DNA from 3 places in the Pseudomonas sp. Tri1 genome. Region 3 is predicted to be linked to each of the others. Evidence: predicted binding sites of a transcription regulator. Region 3 holds the regulator's gene; each other region holds the start of a gene.

Region 1 (6,448 bases), 2.6 Mb from region 3:
GCGCGCGGTAATGTCGCCTTCGAAGCGCAGCTTGCAACCGGTTGCGGAAATATCCAGCAGCTTGCCGTTTACCGGAGACTTGAGTTTTTCGCCACCCAGTTCTACGTCCACCAGTTGCGCCAGTTTCAGGGCGGCGCGAAAGGCATTGCGGCGTTGGTGGTACACCACTTCTTCGGGCAGGGCACCGCGATAGCAGCGACCGTCACTGGACTCGGCGATGGTCAAGGGGCCGTTGCCTTCCCAGGCGATGCGCACGCCGTCATGGAAACCCTCGACACGAAACGGCTCACCCGCCAGCAAGAAGCGTTCGCCATCGCGCGGGATCATTTCGTCCAGGGCAATGGAGTTGCTCTCGCGATCGACATTCACCAGATAGCTCTGGAAGCGCTGGGTGCGTTCGTGGAACGTGATGATCAAGGGGTCGTGGCTATCTTGCAGCATCCGTAGGTTGCCGGCGATTTCCAGGGGCGTGGTGAGGACCTTGGGTGGCTGCGGAGCATCATCCGCGTTTGAGGCATTGAACACGGTGAGTCAATCTCCAGGCAAAATACGACTACAAAGAGCCGGCATTTTGCCAGCATGTATCGCGCGTTGATAGAGCGTCGGCATCGTTCGCTTCATGCCTGGCTGAGCGGGCGGTGCTTGACCATCTTGGCGGTCGAACCGCGGGCGTCATAAAGCGTCGGGATTTCGCCGCCATTGAGGATGCGCAACTGGTTGGCGGTGGCGGCCTGCTGGAGCTGGATCGACTGGCCGTTGCGCGCATTGGCGTCCTGGCACTGGGCGAGCAGGTCGTTGAGTACTTGGCTTTGCGACAGCAACTGATCGCCGACCGAGGATTGGCTGGCCAGTTGTTCAAGACCGCTACTATTGGCGGGCAGATTGAGGCTGGCGAGAATCTCGCTGCGCTTGCGGCCATGCTGATCGAGCAAAATGATCAATGCCTGTTTTTGCGCCAGAATAGTTTCCAGCAGGGGCATGTCGCGACCGTGCAGTGCCAGGGATTCGGTCTGCAGTAACTCCAGCAATTGTTGTGCGGGAGCGAAGTCGTCGGTAATCAGTTGCAACAAGTTAGTGTCGTGCATGGCTGGCCTTGGGTCTTAAGCGTCCAAAAGCCTGGCGCTGGCCTCGGGCTAGCGCTGGGCTTCGAAGTTGAGCAGTTTGCTGGCTACGCGGTTGCTGTCGACTTTATAGCTGCCATCGGCGATTGCTGCTTTCAACTCGGCCACGCGGGCGTTGTCTACGACAGGTTGATCGCGCAGCTTGTCCGTGACCTTCTGCAACTGCTGAGCCTCATTGCTGAGGTGTACCGACTCCCCATTGCTGACAGTGACGGCCTGTTCGGCTGGCGCGGATTTGTCGGCTTCGACGGTTTCCTTGCTGGCGCTGGTGCGCGTAGTGCCTGTCAACGGTGAAGAACTGTTTAAACGATTGAAATCGATGACCATGGTAAAAAACCTCTGGGTATTTGGACGCTTGCCATGTTTTCGGCCATCCCCCAAAAAACTTTAGGCTCATTTATTCAATGAGCGTGCGCACGTCTGCGCTTGCCTTTGCGTAAGGCACAGTCTAGGGAACACCCGGGTCAAGCGCCAGCTCTCTACCCATTTCTACCCGATCGCTACATCGCCACTTCCACCTGGCCCGGGGCCATGACCTGCGCCTTGATAACCCGTTGGGAATTGAGGTTTTTCACCCGAATCTGTTCACGCATGCCCCCGTTGGACAAGGCTTCGCCTGGCATCCGCACAGCCAGGGTCCCGCTGCGGGCGGTAATGACCACCTGGTCGCCTTTGCGGATCACTTCGGCCTGTTCCAGGTGCACCAGGGTGACGACTTGATCGGCGACCATTGGTCGGACAAGTTTCTGGCCGATCGCCTGGTCGACGGAGGTCAGGAAGCCTTGGCTGATCTGACTGATGTCCCGTTCGCGCAGGATTACGTCCTGAGGCTCGACAATCCCGGCCCGCTTGAGCGGACGGGTGGTGGTGACAATTTCGCGGAACAGGCGCACCTGAGCCGGTACGAACACTGTCCAGGGCGCGGCGCTGTCGCAACGTACCTTCACCGTGACCCGGCCCAGGGGTCTTGCAGGGCTCTCCAGCGAAGCAGTCAATTCCTTGTCGCACATCGGCATGCGCAGGCGCGGGTCGAGTTGGTTGACTTCGATTTCATAGCGACCCTCGGTTTGACTGGTAGCCAGATAGTCTTCTACGGTGAATTCAAGAAAGCCCTGAGTGACGCCGATAAGTAGATCAGGCAAGGTAACCGGTACAGCAGCGAGGGCAGGGCCGCCCGAAGTGAACAGGCAGACAGCCAACAGTGCACCGAGCCAATGGCGGCAGTGAGTGATCAGGCGTCGAGAAAATGTCGTTTGTGCGTTCATGCCGGTTGAATAGCAAGCCCCGTGCCGTTTAGTGATGAATGCGCGTCGGACACATTAGCGTTAGGTAGGAGTCAGGGCATGGCGGGAGTAATGGACTCGGTAAACCAGCGTACACAGCTGGTCGGTCAGAATCGCCTGGAGCTGTTGCTGTTCCGTCTCGACGGCCAGCAATTGTATGGAATTAACGTATTCAAGGTCCGCGAGGTGCTGCAATGTCCTAAGCTGACCCTGATGCCTAAGTCCAGTCCCGTCGTGTGTGGTGTGGCGAATATTCGGGGAGCGACCATCCCGATTCTCGATCTTGCGATGGCGACCGGTTCCGGTCGATTGCTGGATCAGAGCAATCCGTTTGTGATCATTACCGAGTACAACACCAAGACCCAAGGTTTCCTGGTTCGCTCGGTGGAGCGCATCGTCAACATGAACTGGGAAGAGATTCATCCGCCGCCCAAGGGCACTGGCCGCGATCACTACCTGACGGCGGTGACCCGGGTCGATAACCAGTTGGTGGAAATCATCGACGTGGAGAAAATCCTCGCCGAGGTGGCGCCGACCCCGGAGGCGATTTCCGTGGGGGTGGTGGATGCTGAAACCCAGCACAAGGCGATTTCGCTGCGGGTATTGACCGTCGATGATTCTTCGGTTGCACGCAAGCAGGTCACCCGTTGTCTACAAACGGTCGGCGTTGAAGTGGTGGCGTTGAATGATGGACGGCAGGCGCTGGATTACCTGCGCCAGTTGGTCGACGAGGGCAAGAAGCCCGAAGAAGAATTCCTGATGATGATCTCCGACATCGAAATGCCGGAAATGGACGGGTACACCCTGACGTCAGAAATTCGCAGCGACCCGCGTATGCAAAAGCTGCATATCATTTTACATACTTCATTGTCGGGGGTTTTCAACCAGGCGATGGTCAAGAAAGTCGGCGCCGACGACTTCCTGGCCAAGTTTCGGCCCGATGACCTGGCCTCCCGAGTCGTCGATCGTATCAAAGCAGCAGAATAAAGCTCGGGCGCGTTGTGCGCCCGGCAAGCCAACACAATGAAAGAGGCGGTATCTTGTCTACGGGTAATTTGGATTTCGAACAGTTCCGGGTCTTCCTGGAAAAAGCCTGTGGCATTTTGCTTGGTGAAAACAAGCAATACCTGGTGTCGAGCCGTCTCAACAAGTTGATGGAGCAACAGGGCCTTAAATCGTTGGGCGAACTGGTACAGCGTATCCAGACCCAGCCGCGCAGCGGTTTGCGTGAGATGGTGGTGGATGCCATGACCACCAATGAGACCCTGTGGTTTCGTGACACCTATCCGTTCGAGGTGTTGAAGAACAGAGTGCTGCCGGCTGCCATCAAGGCCAGCCCGGGCCAACGCCTGCGGATCTGGTCGGCGGCCTGTTCGTCGGGGCAGGAACCCTATTCGTTGTCGATGTCCATCGATGAGTTCGAGCGGACCAACATCGGCCAGTTGAAAGGTGGTGTGCAAATCGTTGCCACCGACCTGTCCGGGACCATGCTCAATAACTGCAAGACCGGCGAATACGACAGCCTGGCCATCGGCCGCGGTTTGTCGCCCGATCGCCTGCAGCGCTACTTCGACCCAAAAGGGCCGGGACGCTGGGTGGTCAAGGCGCCGATCAAGAACCGGGTGGAGTTTCGCTCGTTCAACCTGCTGGATAGCTATGCCAGCCTGGGCAAGTTCGACATCGTGTTCTGCCGCAACGTGTTGATCTACTTCTCCGCCGAAGTGAAGAAGGACATCCTGTTGCGTATCCACAGCACCCTCAAGCCTGGCGGCTACCTGTTCCTCGGCGCTTCCGAGGCGTTGAACGGTTTGCCGGATCATTACCAGATGGTCCAGTGCAGTCCGGGGATCATCTACCAGGCGAAGTGATTCGCTTTGGGTTGTCAAAAAGCGGGAGTCCTCAGGGCTCCCTTTTTTATGCCCGCCTCCCTCCAATCAGCACCAATCCCTGCGATAGCGTTAGCGGCGACACATGCAAATCGATGTAACGGATAAACCGTCATCGCGAGCCAGCTCGCTTCCACAATTTGACACTCATTGCCCTCGGTAAGCGGCAGAAAAGCGGCAGCCAGCGGAAGCCGATTGCCGCTTTTCTGGCATTGCCGCTTTGCCGATGCCCGCAAAGCCCCGGTTTATGGGCTTTTTTAAAGTGGCACGGCGCTTGCTAAGTTCATCGTACGTACATTCTGGTCACCCAAAGGTTTCCGACATGAGCATCAGCTTCGATAAAGCGCTCGGTATCCACGAACAGGCCCTGAGCTTCCGCGCCCAGCGTGCCGAAGTCCTGGCCAACAACATCGCCAACGCCGATACCCCGAACTACAAGGCTCGGGACCTGGACTTTTCCAAAGTGCTCGCCGAGCAGAACGAGAAGACCAAGAACGGCACCTTCGCGCTGAACATGACCAATAGCCGTCATATTGAAGCCGAGGGCCTGGGCAATGGTGACGAATCGCTGATGTATCGCACGCCGATGCAGCCTTCGATCGATCAGAACACCGTGGACGCTCAACTGGAACAGTCCAACTACGCGGAGAACTCCGTGAACTTCCAGGCCAGTTTCACGCTGCTCAACAGCAAGTTCAAAGGGCTGGTATCGGCCCTTCGCGGAGAGTAAGCCATGTCGATCGCGAGCGTATTCAACATTGCCGGCAGCGCCATGAGTGCCCAGACCACGCGTCTGAACACCGTCGCCAGTAACATCGCCAACGCCGAGACCGTTTCGTCGAGCATCGACCAGACCTACCGTGCTCGTCACCCGGTATTTGCCACCATGTACCAGGGCGGCCAGTCCGGCGGCAGCGACTCGCTGTTCCAGGAGCAGGACGCGGCCGGGCAGGGCGTACAAGTGCTTGGCGTGGTCGAAGACCAGAGCAACCTCGAAGCCCGTTACGAGCCGAACCATCCGGCGGCTGACGCCAAGGGTTACGTCTACTACCCGAACGTCAACGTCGTCGAAGAAATGGCCGACATGATTTCCGCCAGTCGTTCGTTCCAGACCAACGCCGAAATGATGAACACCGCCAAAACCATGATGCAGAAGGTCCTGACCCTCGGTCAGTGATAAGGGGCGAGTCACATGAGCGTTACCAACACTACCAGCGGTTTGAGCCTTAACGAGATCCTGGCCAACTCCTCGGTCAAGACCAGCACCACCAGCGATGGCCTGTCCTCGGCAACGAGCTCGGCCACTGGTTCGCAGTCGCTGGGCAAGGATGCGTTCCTGCAATTGCTGGTCACCCAGCTGAAAAACCAGAACCCGCTGGAGCCGCAGGATAACGGTGAATTCGTTGCCCAGCTGGCGCAGTTCAGCAGCCTGGAAGGCATCACCACCCTTAACGACACCGTGAGCGGTCTCGCCAGTAACTACAACTCGTCCCAGGCCTTGCAGGCTTCATCGCTGGTCGGGCGTTCGGTCATTGCTCCAGGCAACAAGGCCGTGGTCGATACCTCCAAGAGCCTCAACGGCACGGTGGTGGTGCCGACTTCGGTGTCCTCCATTGCGCTCAAGATCGTGGACAAGGATGGCAAGACTGTCCGCACCATCGACATGGGTAGCCAGAATGCCGGCAATGCCGCTTTCATCTGGGACGGCAAGAACGACGCCGGCACGACGGTCGAAGCGGGCACCTACACCTTTACGGCCGCGACCACCATCGACGGCAAGGCGACGTCGCTGATCACCAACCTGCCGGCAACGGTCAGCAGCGTGACGATCAGCCAGACGGGCGGTGAACTGATGCTCAACCTTGCCGGGCTGGGCAGCATTGCCCTGTCCAAAGTACAAACTATTGGTATGTAGAGCCGACTAACCCGGCAAAAGGAGTGGAAAATGTCTTTTAACATCGGCCTTAGCGGTCTCTATGCAGCCAACAAACAGCTGGACGTGACCGGCAACAACATCGCCAACGTGGCGACCACCGGTTTCAAATCGTCCCGCGCGGAATTCGAAGACGTCTACTCGGCCACCAAGCTGGGTTCGGGCAGCAAGACCGTCGGCAACGGCGTGCGCCTGGCCAACGTTTCCCAGCAGTTCGGCCAGGGT
Region 2 (6,448 bases), 2.0 Mb from region 3:
TACCTGCGTTTCGAGGGGAATCGGCTGGTGCAAATCACCAGCAAGCGCGGGCGCTGAGCTTGTGTTGAATGTGCCGCCGCCATCGCGAGCAAGCTCGCTCCCACAGGGGGGACACGGTGAACATCGATTTGGGGATCACCCTGAATAATGTGGGAGATTCTATGTTGCAGGGGAACCCTGCAACCGTGAATTTGGTTGGTATTCGCTCTGATTTTTCATCAGGGCGAATGCTACCCGACACAACTTGCGGGCAAGGATAACCAAGGCCTGAGTTCTGGCCAGGCCTCGTGCCAAGAAGGCCTCATAGTAAGGTTTCCAGGCAGGAGACCGACAGGCCGCCATCGCGGCGTTGTGCGCCAGGCGTCGTAGCTCCCCGTCCCCTTTTTTGCTCAAGTGACGAGGACTGTGCTTCTTCCCTGAGTCTTTTGGACGCAAATCCATCCCCAAGAAAGCAATGAATGCATCGCCACTGACAAAGTGACCGCGCATGAATGCGGTCGCCAAGCCAATGGCCGTCAGTTCACCAATCCCTTCAATGGCTTTGCAGCGGTTGATGTTTTCAGTGATCCCTACCGCTTGGCTGGCCTCACGCATTAGCTTCTGAATGGCCTGATCGGACTCTTTGAAGACCTCCAACTGCCGGGCCAAGATGTCCTTTAGGCACGGTTCGTTCGAAAAACTCAGCACGATACTGACACGGGCCTTGATGAGTGCCGCACGTTTTCTAAGCAGGTTTTTTAACACTTTGTAGGCTTCTGGAGGTGGGCTCCAGATACGCAGCCTTGCTTGCTCGTTCGTTAGATAACGAGCCAGCAAACGCGCATCACAAGGATCAGTTTTAGCCCGCAGCCCAATACTTTCACGGTAATGGGCCACCCGATAAGGATCCACAACGTAAACATGAAACCCCATTCCATGGGCCAGCTCAGCTGTGTCCAGGTGATAAAAACTGGTGGCTTCCAGCGCAATCGAGCTTTGGGCTGGTAGCGTTTTGAGCCACCGGCCAAGAGCTTCGCGATTGTTGGCGATGGCTTGAGTGATTTTCAGGTCTTCGCGGTAAACGACGATTTCGGCCTTCGCTACATCGATACCAATAACCGTTGGTGAGTTAAGGATTGTCATGACGAATCCTCGGAGCTAGGGTTTAGGTGCTTGTCGGGGTCTACCTTTGCGCTGGCTTGCCTCTATCGTCGGTTTTACCGATGAATTCCTTATCGGCGCTTTAGGTAGAAAGGGCGGAACGAGAAGTCTCCCACGGTCCGTACTGGCTAGAGTCGGAATCGAGCTTTTAGTCCCGCCCACCCCTTCAAGTCTAAACATACAAGCGAGCTTGCTCGCGATGGCGGCGACTCGCTTCTGATTCGGGCGCAAACGCTGCCCCACAGATTAATCCCGCAATAGAACAGGCCCCCGGCACGAATGCCGGAGGCCTGTAACGGCCACATCCATGTGGCCTTTCGCATGAACTCCAAAGCGACGGCAAACGTATATCCTGGCCCGCTTGCCGCGCCTTCTCCCAGCCCAGGCGAGAAGTCTTAGCCTTACTCGGCTTTCAGGCCGTCAGCCGATACGGCCTTGACGCCTTTGATTTTCTTGGCGATCGCCACAGCGGTGTCTTTTTGTGCATCAGTGACTTTGGTCATCGAAGATAGGGACACAACACCTTTGTTGGTTTCGACTTTGATATCAGTGCCTGGAATGCCTTTTTCGGTGACCAGGTCAGCTTTGACCTTGGTGGTGATCCAGGTATCGGAAACGTCCTCTTTGGCCTCTGTCACTTCGCCAGCAGCCAGCATCATCGGCGCCTGAGTCGCTTGAGTGGTCTCGGCGAATGCGCTAGCCATGGTCAAGGTCAGTGCGGTTGCAGCGGCGGCAGTGATAGCGAACTTCTTCATACGAGTAACTCCTGTTTTTCTCAAAAACTGCCGGACGTGCATCCCGGCAGGGTTATCAGGAGTAGTGCGAAGGCTGTGCCAGTTTTTGAAAAACCATTAATTTGTTTTAAATCAATTGGTTAAGCGAAGCGGCGATTTTCACAATCATGCAAAATGCATGAAGCGGTGATTCTGGACATGCAACTTGCGGGTTTTGGCTTCCCGCTAAGCTTATGAATTACGAAGATTTTCTTTTAGTGAGGGAGCAAGCCCCCTCACCTCGTCACGTATCAGACGCCAGGGCAGCCAGCCGGCAGGAATTCCTTGGCAGCGTTAGATGCGCATGTCCAGGCACCGGCGGCGTCTCGGCTAAGGGTGATCGTCTTACCCGCTACAGCAGCAGGAGCATTTGAGAGGGTACAAACGATGGTGCCTGTGCCTGCCGAAGCAGTACCCGTGACTGCTATTGCGCAGTTGCTGGTAGGCGTCGTGATGTTCATGTTGTCCGCTGTTGGGTTAGTTCCCTGATTCATCATGTCCTCGTACGGTACCTTCAACGCAGAAATTTCCCCAAGCCCGGCCGTAGCCTTGGCTCGCGCCTGGTACTTGGAATATTGCGGCAACGCAAACGTTGCCAGAATGCCGATGATCGCCACGACGATCAGCAGCTCGATCAGCGTAAAACCCTTGTGCTTATTCATAGATATCTCCATAGCATGAGGCGAAATCTCATGACCTGAAGCAGCCACTGCACGGCACATGCCAACCCTCACAGCCCAGCCAGCAGCAGGTTTGAGTCTTAAAAAACCCTGCGTCCTACCCCAACAACCGCACTATCTGACGTTTTTTGTCACCCTTGCTTGCTGGTTAGGCGCTTACGCTTGACTAGGCTATAAGTCATGAACTGTTCGCCGTCGGGATTCCCATGAATGACATCGCCCTCAGCGGCCTGACCAAGCAATTGGTGCTGGCCGAACTGCTCACCGAGCAAAGTGCGCAGCAGGCGTACCAACAGGCCCAGCACAGTCGCACGCCCCTGGTCAGTTATCTGGTACAGAACAAACTGGTCCAGAGCCGCCAGGTGGCGGAGATCGCCTCGGAGCATTTTGGCGTCGCCCTGCTGGACCTCAACAGCCTGGACAAAGAGACCCAACCCACGGGCCTGGTCAGCGAAAAACTGGTGCGCCAGCACCACGCCCTGCCACTGTGGCGGCGTGGCAATAAATTGTTCGTGGGCATCTCCGACCCGACCAACCACCAGGCCATCAATGACATCCAGTTCAGCACCGGCCTGACCACCGAAGCCATCCTGGTGGAGGACGACAAGCTCAGCGACGCCATCGAGAAGTTCTTCGAATCCAGCAGCACGGGCCTGGAAGGTATGGGTGATGTCGACCTCGATGGCCTGGACATCGAGTCGATCGACGAGCACAAGCAGGATTCCATCGCTGGCCAGGACACCGACGACGCGCCGGTGGTGCGGTTCGTCAACAAGATGCTGCTGGACGCGATCAAGGGCGGCTCCTCCGATTTGCACTTCGAGCCCTATGAAAAAATCTACCGGGTGCGGGTGCGTACCGATGGCATGTTGCGGGAGGTGGCCCGGCCACCGATCCAGTTGGCCACCCGTATCGCCGCACGCCTCAAGGTGATGGCCAGCCTCGATATCTCCGAACGGCGCAAACCCCAGGACGGGCGCCTGAAAATGCGCCTGTCGAAAAGCAAATCGATCGATTTCCGGGTCAACACCCTGCCCACCCTCTGGGGCGAAAAAGTGGTGATCCGGATTCTCGACCCGTCCAGCGCACAAATGGGCATCGATGCCCTGGGCTACGAACCGGATCAGAAAGACCTGTACATGGCGGCCCTCAAACAACCACAAGGCTTGATCCTGGTGACCGGGCCGACCGGCTCGGGCAAGACCGTGTCGCTGTACACCGGTCTGAATATCCTCAACACCGTGGACATCAACATTTCCACCGCCGAAGACCCGGTGGAGATCAACATGGAAGGCATCAACCAGGTCAACGTGAACCCACGCCAGGGGCTGGATTTCGCTCAAGCCCTACGCTCGTTCCTGCGCCAGGACCCGGATGTGATCATGGTCGGCGAGATCCGCGACCTGGAAACCGCCGAAATCGCCATCAAGGCAGCACAGACCGGGCACCTGGTGCTCTCCACGCTGCACACCAACAGCGCCGCCGAAACCTTGATTCGCCTGCAGAACATGGGCATTCCGGGCTTCAATATCGCCACCGCTGTACACCTGATCATCGCCCAACGGCTGGCGCGCAAGCTGTGCAACCACTGCAAGAGAACCATCGAGGTGCCTGAGGAGACCCTGCTCAAGGAAGGTTTCCCCCGGGAACGCATCGGCACATTCACGATCTATGAGCCGGTTGGATGCGAACAGTGCAACCACGGTTACAAAGGGCGCGTGGGGGTTTATGAAGTGGTCAAGAACACACCTGAGCTGCAACGGTTGATCATGGCCGAGGGCAACTCGCTGGAAATCGACCTGCAAATGCGCAAGGACGGTTTCAATGACCTGCGCACATCGGGGCTGCTCAAGGTGATGCAGGGCATGACCAGCCTCGAGGAAATCAACCGGGTCACCAAGGATTGAACATGGCGGTCAAAGCAGTCAAAACCGATGTCTACACTTGGGAAGGCAAAGACCGCAAAGGCACAAAAATGAGCGGCGAGCTGACCGGTCAGAGCCCGGCCCTGATCAAGGCTCAATTGCGTAAACAGGGCATCAACCCGGAGAAGGTACGCAAGAAGTCCACCTCGATTTTCAGCAAGGGCAAACGCATCAAGCCGTTGGATATCGCCCTCTTCACCCGCCAGATGGCCACGATGCTCAAGGCCGGCGTACCTCTGTTGCAAGCGTTCGACATCATTGGCGAAGGCTTCGACAACGCCAACATGCGCAAGCTGGTGGAAGAGGTGAAACAGGAAGTCGCCGCTGGCAACAGCTTCGCCGCATCGCTGCGCAAGTGCCCGCAATATTTCGACGACCTGTACTGCAACCTGGTGGACGCCGGTGAACAGGCCGGCGCCCTGGACACACTGCTGGACCGGGTCGCGACTTACAAGGAAAAGAGCGAAGCGCTCAAGGCCAAGATCAAGAAAGCCATGACCTATCCAGCGGCCGTCGTTCTCGTCGCCGCGGTGGTCACGGGGATCCTGCTGGTCAAGGTGGTGCCGCAGTTCGAGTCGGTGTTCTCCGGGTTCGGTGCGCAGTTGCCGGCCTTCACGGTGATGGTCATCGGCCTTTCGGAGTTCATGCAGCAATGGTGGTGGATGCTGCTCGGCGGGCTGGTGGGTAGTTTTTTTGCGGTGAAATACGCCCTCAGGCGCTCCGAGGCCTTTCGCGACTGGCGCGATAAATGGCTGCTCAAGCTGCCTCTGATAGGCACCCTGATGTACAAATCCGCCGTGGCCCGGTACGCCCGCACGCTCTCCACCACATTCGCCGCCGGCGTGCCGCTGGTGGAAGCCCTGGACTCGGTCTCGGGCGCCACCGGCAATGTGGTGTTCAAGCGCGCGGTGCAGCGCATCAAGCAAGACGTCTCGACCGGCATGCAGTTGAATTTCTCCATGCGTACCTCAGGGATCTTTCCGAACCTGGCGATCCAGATGACCGCCATCGGTGAAGAATCCGGTGCGCTGGATGACATGCTCGACAAGGTGGCGAGTTTTTATGAGGCCGAAGTGGACAATCTGGTGGACAACCTCACCAGCCTGATGGAACCCTTCATCATGGTGGTCCTGGGGGTGGTCGTCGGTGGCCTGGTGGTTGCCATGTACCTGCCCATCTTTCAACTCGGCTCAGCGATCTGACATGCCCCTGACTGACTTCTTCGTGCTGTATCCCCTGGCCTTCGTGCTCACTGCGTTATTGCTTGGATTGATCGTCGGCAGTTTCCTCAATGTCCTGGTGTGGCGCCTGCCAAAGATGCTCACCCGCGAATGGCGCCTGCAAGCCCACGACCTGCTGGGCCTGCCGGCCGAAGCCCCCGGCCCGGTCTACAACCTGATGCTGCCCCATTCCCAGTGCCCCCACTGCGGCCATCGCATCCGCGCCTGGGAAAACATCCCGTTGCTGAGCTACCTGATATTGCGCGGTCGCTGTTCCAACTGCGCCGCCCCCATTGGCAGGCGCTACCCGCTGACCGAACTGGCCTGCGGCGCCTTGTCAGCGTTCGTCGCCTGGCACTTCGGCTTTGGCTGGCAGGCCGTGATGGTGATGGTATTGAGCTGGGGCCTGCTGGGCATGAGCCTGATCGATGCCGAACATCAATTACTGCCCGATACCCTGGTGCTGCCGTTGTTGTGGCTGGGTTTGATCGTCAACAGCTTCGGGCTGTTCGTTTCCTTGAATCAGGCGATGTGGGGCGCGGTAGCCGGCTATCTGGCGCTGTGGTCGGTGTTCTGGGTATTCAAATTGATCACCGGCAAGGAAGGCATGGGCTACGGGGATTTCAAGCTGCTGGCGATGCTGGGGGCCTGGGGTGGCTGGCAGATCCTGCCACTGACCTTGCTGCTGTCGTCGCTGGTGGGGGCCGTTG
Region 3 (6,448 bases):
TCCATGTCGAGCACGAAGCCTGCCCGTTGAACCTGGCGCCGACCTCCTCCACCACCGCCGCCCTGGTCATGGGCGATGCCCTGGCCGTCGCCCTGCTGGAAGCCCGAGGGTTCACCGCTGAGGATTTCGCCTTTTCCCATCCCGGCGGCGCCCTTGGCCGGCGCCTGCTGCTGAAAGTCGAAAACGTGATGCACGCCGGCCAGGAGTTGCCGCAGGTACAGCGCGGCACGCTGCTCAAGGACGCGCTCATGGAAATGACGCGCAAGGGGCTGGGCATGACGGTGGTGCTTGAAGCCGACGGCAAGCTCGCCGGGATCTTCACCGACGGCGACCTGCGCCGCACCCTGGACCGTACCATCGACATCCACAGTGCGACCATCGAGCAAGTCATGACACCCCATGGCAAGACCGCTCGCGCCGAGATGCTCGCCGCCGAGGCCTTGAAAATCATGGAAGACCATAAGATCAGCGCCCTGGTGGTGGTCGACGACGAAGACCGCCCGGTAGGCGCCCTGAATATGCACGACTTGCTGCGTGCGGGAGTCATGTAAATGAGCACAGACCTGCTGCAACGTGGCAAAGCGATCAAACTGGCCGTATTCGACGTCGACGGCGTACTGACCGATGGTCGGCTGTATTTCCTCGAAGACGGCAGCGAGTTCAAGACTTTCAATACCCTCGACGGCCAGGGCATCAAGATGCTGATGGCCGCCGGGGTCCAGACCGCCATCATCAGCGGCCGCAAGACGCCAGTGGTCGAGCGGCGCGCGAAAAACCTCGGCATTCCACACCTTTACCAGGGTCGCGAAGACAAACTGGTGGTACTGGACGAACTTTTGGGCCAACTCAACCTAAGCTATGAACAGGTCGCCTACCTCGGCGATGATTTGCCGGACCTGCCGGTGATTCGCCGGGTCGGCCTGGGCATGGCGGTCGCCAACGCGGCGGCCTTCGTACGCGAGCACGCCCACGGCATTACCACAGCACGCGGCGGCGAAGGCGCGGCCCGTGAATTCTGCGAATTGATCCTGCGCGCCCAGGGCCGCCTCGAAGCGGCCAACGCCGCATACCTGTGAGCCAATTATGCTGAGCAAGAAGATTCGCACCATTGTGGTGTTCGGCAGTATCGCGGCGATCTTTGCCGCGGTGGGCTACTGGAACATCAGCCCGGAACGCTTCCTCGATCAACCGGCAGCCACGGTCGAAGAAAATATCGACTGGTACGCGACCAACACGCATACCCTGCAATACCTGCCCGACGGCAAGGTGCAGTATGAGATGACGTCCGACAAGGTCGACCATGTAAAGGCCACCGATATTACGCTGGTGACCAAACCGGACCTGAACATGTTCCGCGGCACCGAGTTCCCCTGGCATGTGCAGAGCCTGCGCGCCGAAGTCAACTCCGGGGGCACCGAAGTGGAACTGATCGATTCGGTACGCGTGGCCCGAACCGATGAAAAAAACCGTACGACCATCATCACCAGCAGTCGTATGACCGTGTTCCCACAGCAAGAATATGCGCAGACCGAGCAACCCGTTAGAATCGACGGCGCCGGGGGTGTATCGACCGGCACGGGAATGAAAGCGTATTTGAAGGAAAGCAGGATACACCTGCTATCGAACGTAAGAGGACAGTATGAAGCTCGCTAAAACCCTCCCTATTTTGCTCAGTCTGGGCGCAGCACTGGGAAGCGCGAGCGCCTGGGCTCTTCCCAACGATCGCGACCAACCTATCCGTATCCAGGCCGACGACGCGCAACTGGACGACAAGAACGGTGTCGCCACCTACAAGGGTGACGTGATCATCACCCAGGGCTCGATGAAGGTCACCGGCAACACCGTGACCATCACCCGCACCCAGTCCGGTGATATCGACGTAGTGACCTCGGTGGGCAACCTGGCCTATTTCGAACAGATTCAGACCGCGGGCGACACCAAGCCGGTGCAAGGCTACGGGGTGACCATCCAGTATCACGCCTCCCAGGATCGCGTCGTGCTGATCGACCGCGCCAAGGTCGTGGACAAGGACGGCAACGTTACCCAAGGCGAGAAAATCGTCTATGACACGAACAAAAAGCTGGCCAGCGCCGGTCGCGCTACGGGCAGCAAAATCACTGAATCCCGTCCTCGCATCGACATGGTGATCCAGCCGAAAAAGAAAACCGACGAGCAGAAGGCCCAGTAATGGCAACTCTGAAAGCTCAGCATCTGGCCAAGAGCTACAAGAGCCGTCAAGTCGTGCGTGATGTCAGCCTGTCCATCGACAGCGGCCAGATCGTCGGCCTGCTCGGCCCTAACGGCGCGGGCAAGACCACCTGCTTCTACATGATCGTCGGCCTGGTCCAGGCCGACCAGGGGCGCGTGCTGATCGACGACCTGGACGTCAGCCACCAGCCCATGCACGGCCGGGCAAAGGCCGGTATCGGCTATCTGCCCCAGGAAGCGTCGATCTTCCGCAAGCTGTCGGTTGCCGACAACATCATGGCCATCCTCGAGACCCGCAAGGAGCTCGACAAGGCCGGTCGCCGCCAGGAACTGGAAAGCCTGCTGCAGGAATTCCACATCAGCCACATTCGCGACAACCTGGGCATGAGCCTGTCCGGTGGCGAACGGCGCCGCGTGGAAATCGCCCGCGCCCTGGCCACCGCACCGAAATTCATCCTGCTCGACGAACCGTTCGCCGGCGTGGATCCGATTTCAGTGGGCGACATCAAGCAGATCATCCACCACCTCAAGGCCAAGGGGATCGGCGTGCTGATCACCGACCACAACGTGCGCGAGACGCTGGATATCTGCGAAACCGCCTACATCGTCAATGATGGCCAGTTGATCGCCGAAGGCGACTCCGCCACCATCCTGGCCAATGAGCTGGTCAAGGAAGTGTATCTGGGCCACGAGTTCCGCCTGTAAGCGCAAAGTGTCTGGCGAATCGCCCTGGCGCCGCTAATTTATTATGGCGGCGCTCTAGGCAAACACTTCAGTTTCAGGCATATAATTTGCTTAAGTTTGGCGCTTCGGCGCCCTGTAGTGGATGGCGCATGTGCGCCGGCGAATAAGGTGTTAAGCCCCTGCCATGAAACCATCGCTAGTCTTGAGAATGGGCCAGCAGCTGACGATGACACCGCAGCTGCAACAGGCCATCCGCCTGCTCCAATTGTCGACCCTGGACCTGCAACAGGAAATCCAGGAGGCCCTGGAGTCCAATCCGATGCTCGAACGCCAGGAAGAAGGCGACGACTTCGACAATACCGATCCGCTGGCCGACAACGTCGAGCAAAAGACCAACACCGAAATCCCGGAACCGTCCTACCAGGAAGCCGCCCCGACGGTGGACAACCTCGAGGATGGCGAATGGAACGAACGCATCCCCAACGACCTGCCGGTGGACACGGCCTGGGAGGACGTCTACCAGACCAGCGCCAGCAACCTGCCGAGCAGTGACGACGACGAGTGGGACTTCACCACCCGCACCTCTGCCGGCGAGAGCCTGCAAAGCCACCTGCTGTGGCAACTGAACCTGGCGCCGATGTCCGATACCGATCGCCTGATCGCCGTGACCCTGATCGACTGCATCAACAACCAGGGCTACCTGGACGAGACTCTCGAAGAAATCCTCGAAGCCTTCGACCCCGAGCTGGACATCGAGCTGGACGAGATCGAAGCCGTCCTGCATCGCATCCAGCAATTCGAACCGGCCGGCATCGGCGCCCGCAACCTGGGCGAATGCCTGCTGCTGCAACTGCGCCAGCTGCCCGCCAAGACACCTTGGCTGGCCGAAGCCAAGCGCCTGGTCACCGACTACATCGACCTGCTGGGCGGTCGCGACTACAGCCAGCTGATGCGCCGCATGAAGCTCAAGGAAGATGAGCTGCGCCAGGTCATCGAACTGGTCCAGAGCCTCAACCCGCGCCCAGGCTCGCAAATCGAATCCACCGAACCCGAATACGTGGTCCCCGACGTGATCGTGCGCAAGCACAACGATCGCTGGCTGGTGGAGCTCAACCAGGAGTCGGTGCCCAAGCTACGGGTCAATGCCCAATACGCCGGTTTCGTCCGGCGCGCCGACACCAGCGCCGACAACACCTTCATGCGCAACCAGTTGCAGGAAGCGCGCTGGTTCATCAAGAGCCTGCAAAGCCGCAACGAAACCCTGATGAAAGTCGCCACCCAGATCGTCGAGCATCAGCGCGGCTTCCTGGAGTATGGCGACGAAGCGATGAAACCGTTGGTCCTGCACGACATCGCCGAGGCGGTGGGCATGCACGAGTCGACGATTTCCCGGGTAACCACCCAGAAATTCATGCATACCCCCCGAGGTATCTATGAACTGAAATATTTTTTCTCCAGCCACGTCAGCACCTCCGAAGGCGGCGAATGCTCGTCCACAGCCATCCGCGCGATCATCAAAAAACTGGTGGCGGCGGAAAATCAGAAAAAGCCGTTGAGTGACAGCAAGATCGCTGGTTTACTGGAGGCACAAGGCATTCAGGTGGCCCGCCGTACCGTCGCCAAATACCGCGAATCCCTCGGGATCGCACCTTCGAGCGAACGCAAGCGGTTGATGTAACGGGCCACGCCACAGCGTTCCAGTGGCAGGCATTTCTGCCTGCCGCTTTATGCACTGGCAACGAAGGAGAAGCTGTATGCAAGTCAACATCAGTGGACACCAACTGGAAGTGACCGAACCCCTGCGCACCTACGTCGGCGAAAAACTCGACCGATTGGAAAGGCATTTCGACAAGATCACCAACGTGCAAGTGACGATGACCGTCGAGAAGCTGCTGCAGAAAATCGAAGCCACGTTGCATATCCCCGGCGGAGAAGTGGTTGCCAACGCGGAGCATTCAGACATGTATGCCGCAATTGACCTGCTGACCGACAAGCTGGATCGCCAACTTAAAAAGCATAAGGAAAAGACCCAGAGCCTCCTCCAGGGCGCGACCGGTCGTTAACCCCCCCAATCCATGATCCGACTAGAATCCATCCTGACCCCCGGCCGTTCCCAAGTGAACGCGCCGGGCGGCAGTAAAAAGAAAGCCCTCGAACAAATTGCCAACCTGATCCACCGCGAAGTGCCGGATCTGGAAATGCAGGACGTCTTCGAGGCCCTGGTTGCCCGTGAAAAACTCGGTTCCACCGGTTTTGGCAACGGCATTGCCATTCCCCACTGCCGCCTCAAGGGTTGTAGCGCGCCCATCAGCGCACTGTTGCACCTTGAAGCCCCCATAGATTTCGACGCCATCGACGGCGCCCCGGTCGACCTGCTGTTTGTACTGCTGGTCCCGGAAGCGGCAACCGATGCGCATCTTGAGCTGCTGCGCCAGATCGCCAGCATGCTGGACCGCAAGGAAGTTCGCGAAAAACTGCGCAGCGCACCGAGCAACGAAGCCTTGTATCAGGTTGTCCTGGACGAGCAGAACGGTCATTAAACATGCGCATGATCATCGTCAGTGGCCGCTCCGGCTCCGGTAAAAGCACGGCGCTCAATGTGCTTGAGGACAGCGGCTACTATTGCATCGACAACCTGCCGGCCGGCCTGCTGCCGGAACTGGCCGAACGAGCCCTGATCCACACCGAACTGGCACAGCCGCTAGTAGCGGTGTCCATAGATGCACGTAACCTGCCGAGCCATCTGTCGCGCTTTCCCGAACTGCTAGAGGAAGTACGCAGCCGGCATATCCAGTGCGATGTGCTGTACCTGGATGCCGATGAAGAGACGCTGCTCAAGCGTTTTTCCGAAACCCGTCGGCGCCACCCCTTGAGCAACGCCAGCCGTTCCCTGGCCGAAGCCATTCATGACGAAAGCCAACTGCTGAGTCCGATTGCCGACCTGGCGGACCTGAAGGTCAATACCACGAACCTGAACCTGTATCAGCTACGCGACACTATCAAGTTGCGCCTGCTGAACCAGCCGGAGCCAGGCACTGCGTTCCTGGTGGAATCTTTTGGCTTCAAGCGTGGCATGCCGGTAGACGCCGACCTGGTGTTCGATGTGCGCTGCCTGCCCAACCCTTATTGGAAACCGGAATTGCGCGAGCAGTCCGGGCTTGACCAGCCAGTGATCGACTACTTGGCGGCCCAGCCGGACGTCGAGGAAATGTTTCAGGATATCTCCACCTACCTGCTCAAATGGCTGCCCCGCTTTGCCGCGAGCAACCGCGCCTATGTCACGATCGCCATCGGCTGCACCGGCGGTCATCACCGCTCTGTCTACCTGACCGAACGCCTGGGTCAGCTCCTGCAACAATCCCTGAAGAACGTCCAGGTTCGCCACCGCGACCTCAGCTAAAGGATTCACATCGCGATGCCTGCTCTGGAAATCGAAATCATCAACAAGCTGGGGTTGCATGCCCGTGCGTCGGCCAAGTTCGTCGGGATTGCCGGCCAATTCAAGGACACCACCATCCGGGTCGGGCGCACGCCTGAGTCCATGATCGACGGTAAA

Evidence for each region. The regulator sigma-54, encoded in region 3, starts transcription at its own class of promoters, with help from an activator protein. The targets are predictions, from matches to a motif close to ANTGGCATNNANNTTGCTNT.
Region 1: flgB (flagellar basal body rod protein FlgB) is a predicted target of sigma-54. The motif match lies at 4,552-4,571, and genes of this name have one in related genera.
Region 2: J9870_RS24865 (pilin) is a predicted target of sigma-54. The motif match lies at 2,622-2,641, and genes of this name have one in related genera.

The regions. Positions count from the first base shown of each region.
Region 1 covers NZ_CP072913.1:5,153,348-5,159,795, reverse strand. Annotated here, with positions in the region: gene J9870_RS22285 (flagellar brake protein) at 1-525, opposite strand, end outside; gene J9870_RS22280 (flagellar protein FlgN) at 618-1,085, opposite strand; gene flgM (flagellar biosynthesis anti-sigma factor FlgM) at 1,134-1,448, opposite strand; gene flgA (flagellar basal body P-ring formation chaperone FlgA) at 1,622-2,386, opposite strand; gene J9870_RS22265 (chemotaxis protein CheV) at 2,465-3,391, shown strand; gene cheR (protein-glutamate O-methyltransferase CheR) at 3,445-4,272, shown strand; gene flgB (flagellar basal body rod protein FlgB) at 4,613-5,020, shown strand; gene flgC (flagellar basal body rod protein FlgC) at 5,024-5,467, shown strand; gene flgD (flagellar hook assembly protein FlgD) at 5,483-6,205, shown strand; gene flgE (flagellar hook protein FlgE) at 6,236-6,448, shown strand, end outside.
Region 2 covers NZ_CP072913.1:5,722,504-5,728,951, forward strand. Annotated here, with positions in the region: gene J9870_RS24850 (DUF2845 domain-containing protein) at 1-57, shown strand, start outside; gene J9870_RS24855 (transposase) at 160-1,122, opposite strand; gene J9870_RS24860 (BON domain-containing protein) at 1,542-1,895, opposite strand; gene J9870_RS24865 (pilin) at 2,165-2,575, opposite strand; gene pilB (type IV-A pilus assembly ATPase PilB) at 2,800-4,500, shown strand; gene J9870_RS24875 (type II secretion system F family protein) at 4,503-5,720, shown strand; gene J9870_RS24880 (A24 family peptidase) at 5,722-6,448, shown strand, end outside.
Region 3 covers NZ_CP072913.1:1,030,554-1,037,001, reverse strand. Annotated here, with positions in the region: gene J9870_RS04405 (KpsF/GutQ family sugar-phosphate isomerase) at 1-551, shown strand, start outside; gene J9870_RS04400 (HAD family hydrolase) at 552-1,076, shown strand; gene lptC (LPS export ABC transporter periplasmic protein LptC) at 1,084-1,653, shown strand; gene lptA (lipopolysaccharide transport periplasmic protein LptA) at 1,640-2,188, shown strand; gene lptB (LPS export ABC transporter ATP-binding protein) at 2,188-2,913, shown strand; gene J9870_RS04380 (RNA polymerase factor sigma-54) at 3,077-4,570, shown strand; gene raiA (ribosome-associated translation inhibitor RaiA) at 4,647-4,955, shown strand; gene ptsN (PTS IIA-like nitrogen regulatory protein PtsN) at 4,968-5,432, shown strand; gene rapZ (RNase adapter RapZ) at 5,435-6,292, shown strand; gene J9870_RS04360 (HPr family phosphocarrier protein) at 6,308-6,448, shown strand, end outside.